DNA from 4 places in the Terrisporobacter glycolicus ATCC 14880 genome. Region 1 is predicted to be linked to each of the others. Evidence: a T-box and tRNA genes for the amino acid it is inferred to sense, from the RefSeq annotation. Region 1 holds a T-box; the other regions hold tRNA genes.
The links. The T-box of region 1 lies ahead of alaS (alanine--tRNA ligase). A T-box ahead of a tRNA ligase gene usually reads a tRNA of that ligase, here a tRNA-Ala.

Region 1 (4,312 bases):
TTTTACTGTATAATCGAAATTATTATCCAAAATAATTCCCCCTTTCAGTTATTTAATTTGGCTTTTTATAACCTCACTTGCATAACTTAAAGCTTCGTCTACTTTTGATATATCAGTTGCTCCAGCTTGTGCCATGTTTGGTCTTCCGCCACCTTTACCATTAGCTATTTTTGCAACTTCTCTTACAATATTTCCTGAGTGTATACCTTTTTCTATTACATCATTTGTTGCTGTAACAACAAAGTTTACTTTATTATCTACTACATTTGAAAGAACTACTACTCCACTTCCAACTTTATCTCTTAGAGAGTCTGCTGTTTCTTTTAAAGAATTCATGTCTATTCCTTCAAATTTAGCACACAGTAAACTTACTCCAGACACATCAACTTTTGAATCTAATAAAGCATCAACTGATTGTAAATTTAATTTAGTTTTTGCATCTTGTAATTCCTTAGTTAAAGATTTATTTTCTTCTACTAAAGTATGAGCTCTTTGAACTAAATTATCTTCTTTTGTTTTTAAAGCTACACATATGTCATTTATTACTGTATCTCTGTTTGTTAAATATTCATAAACAGATTTACCAGTTATAGCTTCAATTCTCCTAACACCAGCTGCTACTCCTCCTTCAGATAATATTTTAAATAATCCAACTTGAGAAGTATTGTTAAGGTGAGTTCCTCCACAAAGCTCTACTGAATAGTTGCCCATAGATACAACTCTTACCTCATTACCATACTTTTCGCCAAAGAGTGCCATAGCTCCTTTTTCTTTTGCATCTTTTATATTCATAATTTCACAATTTATGTCTAATGCATCTAAAATAGCAGTATTAACTTTTTCTTCTACTAATTTTAACTCTTCTTTTGATATTGGTTCAAAGTGAGTTACGTCAAATCTTAATCTTTCTGGAGTTACTAAAGAACCAGCTTGGTTAACATGATCACCTAGAACTTCTTTTAATGCTTCATGTAATAAGTGAGTTGCAGTATGGTTTCTTGCAGAGGCCATTCTTATTTCTTTGTCAACTTTTGATTCTAATTTATCACTTACACTTATTTTACCTTTTTTAACAAATCCTATGTGTTTTATAGTGTTGTTTGCACCTTTTTTAGTATCAACAACTTCAAATATAGTCTCTCCATTTTCTAATGTTCCTATATCTCCAGCTTGTCCTCCACCTTCTGCATAGAAAGCAGTTTTATTTAATACTACTACAGCTTTTTCACCTTCACATATAGTACTTACTACTTCATCACCTTTAACTATGGCAGTTACATTACCACATAGCTTTAAGTTTTGGTATCCATCAAATGTTGAAGCTATACTTTCATCTAATGTTGATAGTGGATCTTCTTTCCAACCTTCGTCTTCCATAGCACCTCTATCAGCTCTAGCTCTTTGTCTTTGCGCTTCCATTTCTTTCTGGAATCCATCTTCATCTATCTCAAAATCTTGTTCTTCAAGAATTTCCTGAGTCAAGTCCATAGGGAATCCATAAGTATCGTATAATTTAAATGATTTTTCCCCACTTAAAATTTTTTCATTGTTTGCTTTTAATTCAGCTATATAAGAGTTTAATATTTCAACACCTTGGTCTAAAGTTTCGTTGAATTTTTCTTCTTCTATCTTAATTACTTTTTTAACATAGCTTTCTTTTTCTACTAATTCTGGATATGCTTCTCCACTTACTTTTTTAACTCTGTCAAATAGTACATATAAGAAGTCTTCTTTAATTCCTAATAATTTTCCATGACGAGCAGCTCTTCTAAGCAGTCTTCTAAGAACATATCCTCTTCCTTCATTTGAAGGTAATACACCATCAGCTATTAAGAAACTCATAGCTCTCATATGGTCAGTTATTATTCTTATAGATACATCATTTTTAGCATCTTCTCCATATTTAACATTTGCTAATTCTTCTATTCCTTCAATAATATATTTTATAGTATCTATTTCAAATATATTATCTACGTCTTGCATTATACAAGCCATTCTTTCAAGCCCCATACCAGTATCTATGTTTTTGTTAGCTAGTTCTGGATAAGTTCCATCTTCTTGTCTATCAAATTGAGTGAAAACTAAGTTCCAAAATTCTAAATATCTATCACAATCACATCCTGGTTTACAATCTGCATTGTCACATCCGAATTTTTCACCTCTGTCAAAGTATATCTCTGAACAAGGTCCACATGGTCCAAGTCCTATCTCCCAGAAGTTGTCATCCTTTCCAAGTCTAACCATTCTTTCTTCTGGCACACCAATTTCTTTAACCCAATAATCATAAGCTTCATCATCGTTTAGATAAACAGTTACCCATAGTTTATCTTCTGGTATATGTAGATGTTCTGTTATAAATTCCCATGCCCATGTTATAGCTTCTGTTTTAAAGTAATCTCCAAATGAAAAGTTACCCATCATTTCAAAGAAAGTACCATGTCTAGCAGTTTTACCAACATTTTCTATATCACCTGTTCTTATACATTTTTGACAAGTAGACATTCTTTTACTTGGTGGTACTTCCACTCCTGAGAAATAATTTTTAAGTGGTGCCATACCTGAGTTTATAAGTAATAAACTTTTATCATTGTTTGGTATTAAAGATGCACTTTTACCTACATAATGTCCTTTTGATTCAAAGAACTCTAAAAATCTTTTTCTAATTTCATTAGCTCCTAAGTTTTGCATTAGCTTTACCTCCTATAAATTTATATCTTTTACTTTACAAATAAAATTTCCTATTTTTTCTATTATTTAAGTAATACAATATCTTACCCAAAATTAAATTAGTAAATATATTTTTGATTTACTTTGCTCAAAATAAATTAAAAAACCTCGCACCTATATAAAACTATATAGGGGCGAGGTATATTCGCGGTACCACCCTAATTATCATAATAAACATGATATCTTCGGAAAACCTTAGCTATAACGTAACTACCGTCAATCTATACTTAATTTCCAGATTGATACTCCAAGACTGCTTCAAATATTCTATTCTAGGAGTTCTCACCATTTCTCCTTCTCTGTGAAGACCTTAAATATTTTACTACTTCTTTTCATTGTATTTAAATTATTTGTAAAATTATATTTTCTTATAGTAATTCTACTAAATTTTCAATTTATAATCAAGTCTATTATAAACTTTTGTCTATAATTCCTCCTCCAACTACTTTGTCTCCTTGATACATTACAACAGATTGACCTTTAGTAATAGCTCTTTGAGGTTCGTCAAATACTATTCTTATTGAGTCTTTCCCGTTGTTGTATACTGTAGCTGGTGATGGTTTTGCAGAGTATCTAATTTTAGCTTCTACTCTAATTGGTTCTGTAATCTCATCTACTGCTATTAGATTAACATCCTTTGCAATTAATTCATTGTTGAATAAATCGTCATTTGATCCCAAGATTACTTCATTAGTTTGTGGGTTTATATCAAGAACAAACATAGGTTTACCAAAAGCAATACCTAGTCCCTTTCTTTGTCCTATTGTGTAATAAATTATTCCTTTATGTCTTCCTAAAATATTACCTTTAGTATCTACAAAGTTTCCTTCTTTAATACGTTTATTTGAATGTCTTTTTACATAGTTTGCATAATCATTATCTTTTACAAAACAAATTTCTTGGCTATCAGGTTTGTTGTGAACGTCCATTCCCATTTCTTTTGCAATTTCTCTTACTCTATCTTTTTCATAATCTCCAATCGGAAGCAACGTATGCTCTAATTGCTCTTGTGTTAGATTATATAATGCATAAGTTTGATCCTTTTTATCAGTTACTGATTTAACTAAGTAATGTCTACCAGTTTCTTCGTCTTTTTCAATCTTAGCATAATGACCAGTTGCAACATAATCACAACCTAGTGCCATGGCTCTTCTGTATAAGTCGTCAAATTTTATATGCTTATTACATGCTATACAAGGGTTTGGTGTTCTTCCTTGTAAGTATTCATCAATAAAATAATCTATTACTTTTTCTTTAAATACATCTTTAAAATTTAATACGTAAAATGGTATGCCTATTTTGTCTGCAACAGCCCTTGCATCTTCTACTGCTGCCAGCGAACAACATCCACCGTCATTTTCTATTAAATCATATTCTTCATCGTCTTGCCATAATTTCATAGTAACGCCGATTACTTCGTATCCTTGTTTTTTTAGTAGGTATGCAGCAACAGAACTATCTACCCCACCACTCATACCTATCATTACTCTTTTGCTCATTTTCTAAATCACCTCATTCTCTATATTATATATACTTTAAAAGAATTTTAAAAGTATATTTTTAAATTCTCAAAATTTATTGCTTC
Region 2 (4,312 bases), 1.0 Mb from region 1:
TATCTAAAAAGACTTATAAAATAGTATGGCAAAATATTATATTTGCATTAGGTATTAAAATTATAGTTATGATATTTGGAGCTTTAGGTATGGCAAGTATGTGGGAAGCAGTATTTGCTGATGTAGGGGTTGCTTTAATTGCAGTGTTAAATGCAATGAGAATAATGAAATAAAATATTAAAGTACTACTTTGTTGTATTATGAATGTAAAATTTATATGTACAAAGTAGTATTTTTATTTTCTTATTAAAAAATAATAAACTTTGAATATAAGTTTTTGCTATTATTACATAATAAAAATAGGAAATTGAAGAAAAAATATAGTTAAATTAAAGAAAGGAGATTACTGTAAAAATGATTTAAAAACCTTATGATTTCAATTATAAATCAAATGTTATAATAAATAGGATTTAATAATAAGTCATAAAACGTCAATGATTTTATAAAAAAACTTTAAAAAGGTATTGACGGTATTTTATTATGATGATATAGTATTACTTGTCCTTAAGACAGGGACAAAACATCAACAAAAAACTTCTGAAAAAAGTTGTTGACAAGACAAAACAGCTTTGATAAAATGAAAAAGCTGAAACAAGCAAAGAACTTTGAAAATTAAACAGTAGGTTAACAATAAATTAATTCTTTAAGAATTAAACTGAAACAACAAACAAACCAAGCCAGATATTCAGATAATGATTAGTCTGAGCGATGGACAACTTTTTTATGAGAGTTTGATCCTGGCTCAGGATGAACGCTGGCGGCGTGCCTAACACATGCAAGTCGAGCGATTCACTTCGGTGAAGAGCGGCGGACGGGTGAGTAACGCGTGGGTAACCTGCCTCATACACATGGATAACATACCGAAAGGTATGCTAATACAGGATAATATAAGAGATTCACATGTATTTCTTATCAAAGCTCCGGCGGTATGAGATGGACCCGCGTCTGATTAGCTAGTTGGTAAGGTAACGGCTTACCAAGGCGACGATCAGTAGCCGACCTGAGAGGGTGATCGGCCACATTGGAACTGAGACACGGTCCAAACTCCTACGGGAGGCAGCAGTGGGGAATATTGCACAATGGGCGAAAGCCTGATGCAGCAACGCCGCGTGAGTGATGAAGGCCTTCGGGTCGTAAAACTCTGTCCTCAAGGAAGATAATGACGGTACTTGAGGAGGAAGCCCCGGCTAACTACGTGCCAGCAGCCGCGGTAATACGTAGGGGGCTAGCGTTATCCGGATTTACTGGGCGTAAAGGGTGCGTAGGTGGTTTCTTAAGTCAGGAGTGAAAGGCTACGGCTCAACCGTAGTAAGCTCTTGAAACTGGGAGACTTGAGTGCAGGAGAGGAAAGTGGAATTCCTAGTGTAGCGGTGAAATGCGTAGATATTAGGAGGAACACCAGTAGCGAAGGCGGCTTTCTGGACTGTAACTGACACTGAGGCACGAAAGCGTGGGGAGCGAACAGGATTAGATACCCTGGTAGTCCACGCCGTAAACGATGAGTACTAGGTGTCGGGGGTTACCCCCCTCGGTGCCGCAGCTAACGCATTAAGTACTCCGCCTGGGGAGTACGCTCGCAAGAGTGAAACTCAAAGGAATTGACGGGGACCCGCACAAGTAGCGGAGCATGTGGTTTAATTCGAAGCAACGCGAAGAACCTTACCTAAGCTTGACATCCTTTTGACCGATGCCTAATCGCATTTTTCCCTTCGGGGACAGAAGTGACAGGTGGTGCATGGTTGTCGTCAGCTCGTGTCGTGAGATGTTGGGTTAAGTCCCGCAACGAGCGCAACCCTTGCCTTTAGTTGCCAGCATTAAGTTGGGCACTCTAGAGGGACTGCCAGGGATAACCTGGAGGAAGGTGGGGATGACGTCAAATCATCATGCCCCTTATGCTTAGGGCTACACACGTGCTACAATGGGTGGTACAGAGGGCAGCCAAGTCGTGAGGCCGAGCTAATCCCTTAAAGCCATTCTCAGTTCGGATTGTAGGCTGAAACTCGCCTACATGAAGCTGGAGTTACTAGTAATCGCAGATCAGAATGCTGCGGTGAATGCGTTCCCGGGTCTTGTACACACCGCCCGTCACACCACGGAAGTTGGGGGCGCCCGAAGCCACTTAGCTAACCCTTTTGGGAAGCGAGTGTCGAAGGTGAAATCAATAACTGGGGTGAAGTCGTAACAAGGTAGCCGTATCGGAAGGTGCGGCTGGATCACCTCCTTTCTAGGGAGAATTAACCTACTGTTTAATTTTGAGGGTTCTTTAAAACTCTTAAAAAATAATATTGACAACATTCGACAAAGTGATTATAATATATTTTGTTGAAAAAGCATATGGGGGTGTAGCTCAGCTGGGAGAGCACTTGCCTTGCACGCAAGGGGTCAGGAGTTCGATCCTCCTCATCTCCACCATTAGTACTTATTTAATAAGTGCTTTAGTACTTTGAAAACTGCATAACATTTAGTGATATGACATTATATAAAGAAGAAGATAAACTTCTTAAAAAATATATCATATAAAGAAGATAACTTTTAAAAATATCAACTTTAAGCAAAGGGATTTGTCTGAATGTATATGAAGACAAAGACTTTGGCGCTAATTTTTAATAACTGGTCAAGTTATTAAGGGTGTAGGGCGAATGCCTTGGCACTAGGAGCCGATGAAGGACGCGATAAGCTGCGATAAGCTTGGGGGAGTTGCACGTAAACTGTGATCCCAAGATTTCCGAATGAGGAAACTCACTTAGAGTAATGTCTAAGTATCGTATAGTGAATACATAGCTATGCGAGGGGAACCCGGGGAACTGAAACATCTAAGTACCCGGAGGAAGAGAAAGAAATTCGATTCCGTAAGTAGCGGCGAGCGAACGCGGAACAGGCCAAACCAGTGAAGTTTTCTTCACTGGGGTTGCGGACATATCATAACGAAGAGGCTATTGTAGACGAAGAGAGTTGGAAAGCTCCGCTATAAAGTGTAAAAGCCACGTAGTCAAAACAAGAAGACTTCAGATATGATCCAGAGTACCACGGGACACGTGAAACCCTGTGGGAAGCAGGAGGGACCATCCTCCAAGCCTAAATACTACCTAGTGACCGATAGCGTATAGTACCGTGAGGGAAAGGTGAAAAGAACCCCGGGAGGGGAGTGAAAGAGAACCTGAAACCCTACACTTACAAGCTGTAGGAGCACATTATTTGTGTGACTGCGTACTTTTTGTAGAACGGGCCAACGAGTTACGTTACCTAGCAAGGTTAAGCACTTAAGGTGTGGAGCCGCAGCGAAAGCGAGTCTTAACTGGGCGTATAGTTAGTTGACGTAGACCCGAAACCGGGCGACCTATCCATGGGCAGGTTGAAGCGAAAGTAAAATTTCGTGGAGGACCGAACCCACGAGCGTTGAAAAGCTCGGGGATGACCTGTGGATAGCGGTGAAATTCCAATCGAGCCCGGAGATAGCTGGTTCTCTCCGAAATAGCTTTAGGGCTAGCCTCAAGATTTAGAGAAACGGGGGTAGAGCACTGAATGTCCTAGGGGGTATTGCACTTACCGAAGACTATCAAACTCCGAATACCGTATTCTTATGCTTGGGAGTCAGACTGTGGGTGATAAGATTCATAGTCAAAAGGGCAACAGCCCAGATCGTCAGCTAAGGTCCCTAAATGTACGTTAAGTGGTAAAGGATGTGGGATTGCACAGACAACCAGGATGTTGGCTTAGAAGCAGCCACTCATTTAAAGAGTGCGTAATAGCTCACTGGTCGAGTGATCCTGCGCCGAAAATTTCCGGGGCTAAAACGTACTACCGAAGCTACGGCATCATTTATGATGGGTAGGAGAGCTTTCTATATGGATTGAAGCATTACCGTAAGGAGATGTGGACTGTATAGAAGTGAGAATGTTGGCATGAGTAGCGAGATGTGGGTGAGAATCCCACAGGCCGTAAACCCAAGGTTTCCAGGGGAAGGTTCGTCCGCCCTGGGTTAGTCAGGACCTAAGCCGAGGCCGAAAGGCGTAGGTGATGGACAACAGGTTGATATTCCTGTACCACCAATAACCGTTTGAGAAATGGGATGACACAGTAGGATAAGCTAACCGCACTGTTGGTTATGTGCGGGCAAGTATTGAGGCAGTTCAGGTAGGCAAATCCGCCTGAATAATGCTGGAGTACGATGCGGAGCGAAATTTAGTAGCGAAGTAGCTGATTTCACACTGTCGAGAAAAGTCTCTATCGAGGTTAAAGGTGCCTGTACCGCAAACCGACACAGGTGGGTGAGGAGAGTATCCTAAGGCCAGCCAGAGAACTGTTGTTAAGG
Region 3 (4,312 bases), 1.1 Mb from region 1:
TTCTCGACAGTGTGAAATCAGCTACTTCGCTACTAAATTTCGCTCCGCATCGTACCCCAGCATTATTCAGGCGGATTTGCCTACCTGAACTGCCTCAATACTTGCCCGCACATAACCAACAGTGCGGTTAGCTTATCCTACTGTGTCATCCCATTTCTCAAACGGTTATTGGTGGTACAGGAATATCAACCTGTTGTCCATCACCTACGCCTTTCGGCCTCGGCTTAGGTCCTGACTAACCCAGGGCGGACGAACCTTCCCCTGGAAACCTTGGGTTTACGGCCTGTGGGATTCTCACCCACATCTCGCTACTCATGCCAACATTCTCACTTCTATACAGTCCACATCTCCTTACGGTAATGCTTCAATCCATATAGAAAGCTCTCCTACCCATCATAAATGATGCCGTAGCTTCGGTAGTACGTTTTAGCCCCGGAAATTTTCGGCGCAGGATCACTCGACCAGTGAGCTATTACGCACTCTTTAAATGAGTGGCTGCTTCTAAGCCAACATCCTGGTTGTCTGTGCAATCCCACATCCTTTACCACTTAACGTACATTTAGGGACCTTAGCTGACGATCTGGGCTGTTGCCCTTTTGACTATGAATCTTATCACCCACAGTCTGACTCCCAAGCATAAGAATACGGTATTCGGAGTTTGATAGTCTTCGGTAAGTGCAATACCCCCTAGGACATTCAGTGCTCTACCCCCGTTTCTCTAAATCTTGAGGCTAGCCCTAAAGCTATTTCGGAGAGAACCAGCTATCTCCGGGCTCGATTGGAATTTCACCGCTATCCACAGGTCATCCCCGAGCTTTTCAACGCTCGTGGGTTCGGTCCTCCACGAAATTTTACTTTCGCTTCAACCTGCCCATGGATAGGTCGCCCGGTTTCGGGTCTACGTCAACTAACTATACGCCCAGTTAAGACTCGCTTTCGCTGCGGCTCCACACCTTAAGTGCTTAACCTTGCTAGGTAACGTAACTCGTTGGCCCGTTCTACAAAAAGTACGCAGTCACACAAATAATGTGCTCCTACAGCTTGTAAGTGTAGGGTTTCAGGTTCTCTTTCACTCCCCTCCCGGGGTTCTTTTCACCTTTCCCTCACGGTACTATACGCTATCGGTCACTAGGTAGTATTTAGGCTTGGAGGATGGTCCCTCCTGCTTCCCACAGGGTTTCACGTGTCCCGTGGTACTCTGGATCATATCTGAAGTCTTCTTGTTTTGACTACGTGGCTTTTACACTTTATAGCGGAGCTTTCCAACTCTCTTCGTCTACAATAGCCTCTCCGTTATGATATGTCCGCAACCCCAGTGAAGAAAACTTCACTGGTTTGGCCTGTTCCGCGTTCGCTCGCCGCTACTTACGGAATCGAATTTCTTTCTCTTCCTCCGGGTACTTAGATGTTTCAGTTCCCCGGGTTCCCCTCGCATAGCTATGTATTCACTATACGATACTTAGACATTACTCTAAGTGAGTTTCCTCATTCGGAAATCTTGGGATCACAGTTTACGTGCAACTCCCCCAAGCTTATCGCAGCTTATCGCGTCCTTCATCGGCTCCTAGTGCCAAGGCATTCGCCCTACACCCTTAATAACTTGACCAGTTATTAAATTTGATATTTTTAAAAGTTATCTTCTTTATATGATATATTTTTTAAGAAGTTTATCTTCTTCTTTTATAATGTCATATCACTAAATGTTATGCAGTTTTCAAAGTACTAAAGCACTTATTAAATAAGTACTAATGGTGGAGATGAGGAGGATCGAACTCCTGACCCCTTGCGTGCAAGGCAAGTGCTCTCCCAGCTGAGCTACACCCCCATGTCGATTTTTTTCAACATATCTTGAGTTTTCATAAAGAACCCTCAAAATTAAACAGTAGGTTAATTCTCCCTAGAAAGGAGGTGATCCAGCCGCACCTTCCGATACGGCTACCTTGTTACGACTTCACCCCAGTTATTGATTTCACCTTCGACACTCGCTTCCCAAAAGGGTTAGCTAAGTGGCTTCGGGCGCCCCCAACTTCCGTGGTGTGACGGGCGGTGTGTACAAGACCCGGGAACGCATTCACCGCAGCATTCTGATCTGCGATTACTAGTAACTCCAGCTTCATGTAGGCGAGTTTCAGCCTACAATCCGAACTGAGAATGGCTTTAAGGGATTAGCTCGGCCTCACGACTTGGCTGCCCTCTGTACCACCCATTGTAGCACGTGTGTAGCCCTAAGCATAAGGGGCATGATGATTTGACGTCATCCCCACCTTCCTCCAGGTTATCCCTGGCAGTCCCTCTAGAGTGCCCAACTTAATGCTGGCAACTAAAGGCAAGGGTTGCGCTCGTTGCGGGACTTAACCCAACATCTCACGACACGAGCTGACGACAACCATGCACCACCTGTCACTTCTGTCCCCGAAGGGAAAAATGCGATTAGGCATCGGTCAAAAGGATGTCAAGCTTAGGTAAGGTTCTTCGCGTTGCTTCGAATTAAACCACATGCTCCGCTACTTGTGCGGGTCCCCGTCAATTCCTTTGAGTTTCACTCTTGCGAGCGTACTCCCCAGGCGGAGTACTTAATGCGTTAGCTGCGGCACCGAGGGGGGTAACCCCCGACACCTAGTACTCATCGTTTACGGCGTGGACTACCAGGGTATCTAATCCTGTTCGCTCCCCACGCTTTCGTGCCTCAGTGTCAGTTACAGTCCAGAAAGCCGCCTTCGCTACTGGTGTTCCTCCTAATATCTACGCATTTCACCGCTACACTAGGAATTCCACTTTCCTCTCCTGCACTCAAGTCTCCCAGTTTCAAGAGCTTACTACGGTTGAGCCGTAGCCTTTCACTCCTGACTTAAGAAACCACCTACGCACCCTTTACGCCCAGTAAATCCGGATAACGCTAGCCCCCTACGTATTACCGCGGCTGCTGGCACGTAGTTAGCCGGGGCTTCCTCCTCAAGTACCGTCATTATCTTCCTTGAGGACAGAGTTTTACGACCCGAAGGCCTTCATCACTCACGCGGCGTTGCTGCATCAGGCTTTCGCCCATTGTGCAATATTCCCCACTGCTGCCTCCCGTAGGAGTTTGGACCGTGTCTCAGTTCCAATGTGGCCGATCACCCTCTCAGGTCGGCTACTGATCGTCGCCTTGGTAAGCCGTTACCTTACCAACTAGCTAATCAGACGCGGGTCCATCTCATACCGCCGGAGCTTTGATAAGAGATACATGTGAATCTCTTATGTTATCCTGTATTAGCATACCTTTCGGTATGTTATCCATGTGTATGAGGCAGGTTACCCACGCGTTACTCACCCGTCCGCCGCTCTTCACCGAAGTGAATCGCTCGACTTGCATGTGTTAGGCACGCCGCCAGCGTTCATCCTGAGCCAGGATCAAACTCTCATAAAAAAGTTGTCCATTGCTCAGACTAATCATTATCTGAATATCTGGCTTGGTTTGTTCGTTGTTTCAGTTTAATTCTTTAAAGAATTAATTTATTGTTAACCTACTGTTTAATTTTCAAAGTTCTTTCATTTTAACTTCTTAAGTTTATCAAAGTTAATTTCTTTTGTCAACACTTTTATTTTATTGATTTGTTATCTTTTTGACAAGTATTACTTTATCATTTAAAGATGTTTTTTGTCAATAACTTTTTTAAAAGTTTTGTTGTTTCTTTGCCCTCGTCTTAAGGACAAGTATAACTATACCAGGTTTAATTTTCATCGTCAACACTTTTTTTAATATTTTTTTTGATTAATTTTAACATGTATTTTTATCCACATTTCCACATTTTTATATGCATTTAAATTTCAAACTTTAAAACAAGTCCATCATATTTTATCCACATATATACTATAATTATTCACATATTTTCATTTATATATTTTTAAAACAAAATTTAGGAAGACAATAAATCATATCATCTTCCTAAAAAACTATTTTACCATATGCAGACTTTTCTCTACATATTCATCTTTTAATATCACTTCATTTGCTTCCAAGCTACTTTTAACATCGATTATCCTTTGATTTGATGATCCTCTAAATTTTAATCCTATGTCTTTTTTTTCATATACAAATTTTCCATCTATTAATACGTCTATATATTGTAATAAAGTTTTGTTCTGCATATATAAAGGATTCTCTTTGTTTATTAAGTATTCAAATTCAAAACCAGTATAACACCACACATCTAAATTCTCTAACTGTGCTAATTTTGCAATTAATGATAATGCCTTTGGTTGTAGAAACGGTTCTCCACCTGATAAGGTTATTCCCCTATGCAATTTAAGTTTTTTTACTTCATCTATAACA
Region 4 (4,312 bases), 1.9 Mb from region 1:
GCTCAGGATGAACGCTGGCGGCGTGCCTAACACATGCAAGTCGAGCGATTCACTTCGGTGAAGAGCGGCGGACGGGTGAGTAACGCGTGGGTAACCTGCCTCATACACATGGATAACATACCGAAAGGTATGCTAATACAGGATAATATAAGAGATTCACATGTATTTCTTATCAAAGCTCCGGCGGTATGAGATGGACCCGCGTCTGATTAGCTAGTTGGTAAGGTAACGGCTTACCAAGGCGACGATCAGTAGCCGACCTGAGAGGGTGATCGGCCACATTGGAACTGAGACACGGTCCAAACTCCTACGGGAGGCAGCAGTGGGGAATATTGCACAATGGGCGAAAGCCTGATGCAGCAACGCCGCGTGAGTGATGAAGGCCTTCGGGTCGTAAAACTCTGTCCTCAAGGAAGATAATGACGGTACTTGAGGAGGAAGCCCCGGCTAACTACGTGCCAGCAGCCGCGGTAATACGTAGGGGGCTAGCGTTATCCGGATTTACTGGGCGTAAAGGGTGCGTAGGTGGTTTCTTAAGTCAGGAGTGAAAGGCTACGGCTCAACCGTAGTAAGCTCTTGAAACTGGGAGACTTGAGTGCAGGAGAGGAAAGTGGAATTCCTAGTGTAGCGGTGAAATGCGTAGATATTAGGAGGAACACCAGTAGCGAAGGCGGCTTTCTGGACTGTAACTGACACTGAGGCACGAAAGCGTGGGGAGCGAACAGGATTAGATACCCTGGTAGTCCACGCCGTAAACGATGAGTACTAGGTGTCGGGGGTTACCCCCCTCGGTGCCGCAGCTAACGCATTAAGTACTCCGCCTGGGGAGTACGCTCGCAAGAGTGAAACTCAAAGGAATTGACGGGGACCCGCACAAGTAGCGGAGCATGTGGTTTAATTCGAAGCAACGCGAAGAACCTTACCTAAGCTTGACATCCTTTTGACCGATGCCTAATCGCATTTTTCCCTTCGGGGACAGAAGTGACAGGTGGTGCATGGTTGTCGTCAGCTCGTGTCGTGAGATGTTGGGTTAAGTCCCGCAACGAGCGCAACCCTTGCCTTTAGTTGCCAGCATTAAGTTGGGCACTCTAGAGGGACTGCCAGGGATAACCTGGAGGAAGGTGGGGATGACGTCAAATCATCATGCCCCTTATGCTTAGGGCTACACACGTGCTACAATGGGTGGTACAGAGGGCAGCCAAGTCGTGAGGCCGAGCTAATCCCTTAAAGCCATTCTCAGTTCGGATTGTAGGCTGAAACTCGCCTACATGAAGCTGGAGTTACTAGTAATCGCAGATCAGAATGCTGCGGTGAATGCGTTCCCGGGTCTTGTACACACCGCCCGTCACACCACGGAAGTTGGGGGCGCCCGAAGCCACTTAGCTAACCCTTTTGGGAAGCGAGTGTCGAAGGTGAAATCAATAACTGGGGTGAAGTCGTAACAAGGTAGCCGTATCGGAAGGTGCGGCTGGATCACCTCCTTTCTAGGGAGAATTAACCTACTGTTTAATTTTGAGAGTTTTTTACTTTCTCATATAAATACATTAGCGGTTTTTAATCACTAATGTATCTTTACATGGGGGTGTAGCTCAGCTGGGAGAGCACTTGCCTTGCACGCAAGGGGTCAGGAGTTCGATCCTCCTCATCTCCACCATATTTTTGTGTCATTTTATATTATAAGGGAAAAATTATATAAAAAAATTTTAAAAAATGGCTAAAAATAAAAATAGTACTTTGAAAACTGCATAACATTTAGTGATATGACATTATATAAAGAAGAAGATAACTTTTAAAAATATCAACTTTAAGCAAAGGGATTTGTCTGAATGTATATGAAGACAAAGACTTTGGCGCTAATTTTTAATAACTGGTCAAGTTATTAAGGGTGTAGGGCGAATGCCTTGGCACTAGGAGCCGATGAAGGACGCGATAAGCTGCGATAAGCTTGGGGGAGTTGCACGTAAACTGTGATCCCAAGATTTCCGAATGAGGAAACTCACTTAGAGTAATGTCTAAGTATCGTATAGTGAATACATAGCTATGCGAGGGGAACCCGGGGAACTGAAACATCTAAGTACCCGGAGGAAGAGAAAGAAATTCGATTCCGTAAGTAGCGGCGAGCGAACGCGGAACAGGCCAAACCAGTGAAGTTTTCTTCACTGGGGTTGCGGACATATCATAACGAAGAGGCTATTGTAGACGAAGAGAGTTGGAAAGCTCCGCTATAAAGTGTAAAAGCCACGTAGTCAAAACAAGAAGACTTCAGATATGATCCAGAGTACCACGGGACACGTGAAACCCTGTGGGAAGCAGGAGGGACCATCCTCCAAGCCTAAATACTACCTAGTGACCGATAGCGTATAGTACCGTGAGGGAAAGGTGAAAAGAACCCCGGGAGGGGAGTGAAAGAGAACCTGAAACCCTACACTTACAAGCTGTAGGAGCACATTATTTGTGTGACTGCGTACTTTTTGTAGAACGGGCCAACGAGTTACGTTACCTAGCAAGGTTAAGCACTTAAGGTGTGGAGCCGCAGCGAAAGCGAGTCTTAACTGGGCGTATAGTTAGTTGACGTAGACCCGAAACCGGGCGACCTATCCATGGGCAGGTTGAAGCGAAAGTAAAATTTCGTGGAGGACCGAACCCACGAGCGTTGAAAAGCTCGGGGATGACCTGTGGATAGCGGTGAAATTCCAATCGAGCCCGGAGATAGCTGGTTCTCTCCGAAATAGCTTTAGGGCTAGCCTCAAGATTTAGAGAAACGGGGGTAGAGCACTGAATGTCCTAGGGGGTATTGCACTTACCGAAGACTATCAAACTCCGAATACCGTATTCTTATGCTTGGGAGTCAGACTGTGGGTGATAAGATTCATAGTCAAAAGGGCAACAGCCCAGATCGTCAGCTAAGGTCCCTAAATGTACGTTAAGTGGTAAAGGATGTGGGATTGCACAGACAACCAGGATGTTGGCTTAGAAGCAGCCACTCATTTAAAGAGTGCGTAATAGCTCACTGGTCGAGTGATCCTGCGCCGAAAATTTCCGGGGCTAAAACGTACTACCGAAGCTACGGCATCATTTATGATGGGTAGGAGAGCTTTCTATATGGATTGAAGCATTACCGTAAGGAGATGTGGACTGTATAGAAGTGAGAATGTTGGCATGAGTAGCGAGATGTGGGTGAGAATCCCACAGGCCGTAAACCCAAGGTTTCCAGGGGAAGGTTCGTCCGCCCTGGGTTAGTCAGGACCTAAGCCGAGGCCGAAAGGCGTAGGTGATGGACAACAGGTTGATATTCCTGTACCACCAATAACCGTTTGAGAAATGGGATGACACAGTAGGATAAGCTAACCGCACTGTTGGTTATGTGCGGGCAAGTATTGAGGCAGTTCAGGTAGGCAAATCCGCCTGAATAATGCTGGAGTACGATGCGGAGCGAAATTTAGTAGCGAAGTAGCTGATTTCACACTGTCGAGAAAAGTCTCTATCGAGGTTAAAGGTGCCTGTACCGCAAACCGACACAGGTGGGTGAGGAGAGTATCCTAAGGCCAGCCAGAGAACTGTTGTTAAGGAACTCGGCAAAATGACCCCGTAACTTAGGGAGAAGGGGTGCCATGGAAACATGGCCGCAGAGAATAGGCCCAAGCGACTGTTTACCAAAAACATAGGTTTCTGCTAAGTCGCAAGACGATGTATAGGAGCTGACGCCTGCCCGGTGCTGGAAGGTTAAGGGGATCTGTTAGGGTAACCGAAGCAGTGAACTTAAGCCCCAGTAAACGGCGGCCGTAACTATAACGGTCCTAAGGTAGCGAAATTCCTTGTCGGGTAAGTTCCGACCCGCACGAAAGGCGTAACGATTTGGGCACTGTCTCAACAACAGACTGGGTGAAATTGTAATACCGGTGAAGATGCCGGTTACCTGCGACAGGACGGAAAGACCCCATGGAGCTTTACTGTAGCTTGACATTGAGTCTCGGTGCTACATGTACAGGATAGGTGGGAGGCTATGAAGCATGGACGTCAGTCTGTGTGGAGCCATCCTTGGGATACCACCCTTGTAGTACTGGGATTCTAACCAGCTGCCTTGAATCAGGTAGTGGGACACTGTCAGGTGGACAGTTTGACTGGGGCGGTCGCCTCCTAAAGAGTAACGGAGGCGCTCAAAGGTTCTCTCAGTACGGTCGGAAATCGTACGTAGAGTGTAAAGGCAGAAGAGAGCTTGATTGCAAGACATACAGGTCGAGCAAGGACGAAAGTCGGACTTAGTGATCCGGTGGTACCGCATGGAAGGGCCATCGCTCAACGGATAAAAGCT

Region 2: it has a tRNA-Ala gene. The T-box ahead of alaS (alanine--tRNA ligase) is inferred to sense a tRNA for this amino acid. The anticodon was not compared.
Region 3: it has a tRNA-Ala gene. The T-box ahead of alaS (alanine--tRNA ligase) is inferred to sense a tRNA for this amino acid. The anticodon was not compared.
Region 4: it has a tRNA-Ala gene. The T-box ahead of alaS (alanine--tRNA ligase) is inferred to sense a tRNA for this amino acid. The anticodon was not compared.

What each region holds. Positions count from the first base shown of each region.
Region 1 is NZ_CP117523.1:2,805,469-2,809,780, forward strand. It holds gene TEGL_RS13920 (IreB family regulatory phosphoprotein) at 1-30, opposite strand, end outside; gene alaS (alanine--tRNA ligase) at 49-2,688, opposite strand; T-box leader at 2,855-3,072, opposite strand; gene mnmA (tRNA 2-thiouridine(34) synthase MnmA) at 3,138-4,226, opposite strand.
Region 2 is NZ_CP117523.1:3,820,522-3,824,833, reverse strand. It holds gene TEGL_RS18575 (heavy metal translocating P-type ATPase) at 1-173, shown strand, start outside; rRNA gene TEGL_RS18570 (16S ribosomal RNA) at 720-2,224, shown strand; tRNA gene TEGL_RS18565 (tRNA-Ala) at 2,337-2,412, shown strand; rRNA gene TEGL_RS18560 (23S ribosomal RNA) at 2,613-4,312, shown strand, end outside.
Region 3 is NZ_CP117523.1:3,942,204-3,946,515, forward strand. It holds rRNA gene TEGL_RS19195 (23S ribosomal RNA) at 1-1,606, opposite strand, end outside; tRNA gene TEGL_RS19200 (tRNA-Ala) at 1,750-1,825, opposite strand; rRNA gene TEGL_RS19205 (16S ribosomal RNA) at 1,902-3,406, opposite strand; gene nrdG (anaerobic ribonucleoside-triphosphate reductase activating protein) at 3,934-4,312, opposite strand, start outside.
Region 4 is NZ_CP117523.1:900,109-904,420, forward strand. It holds rRNA gene TEGL_RS04525 (16S ribosomal RNA) at 1-1,484, shown strand, start outside; tRNA gene TEGL_RS04530 (tRNA-Ala) at 1,579-1,654, shown strand; rRNA gene TEGL_RS04535 (23S ribosomal RNA) at 1,870-4,312, shown strand, end outside.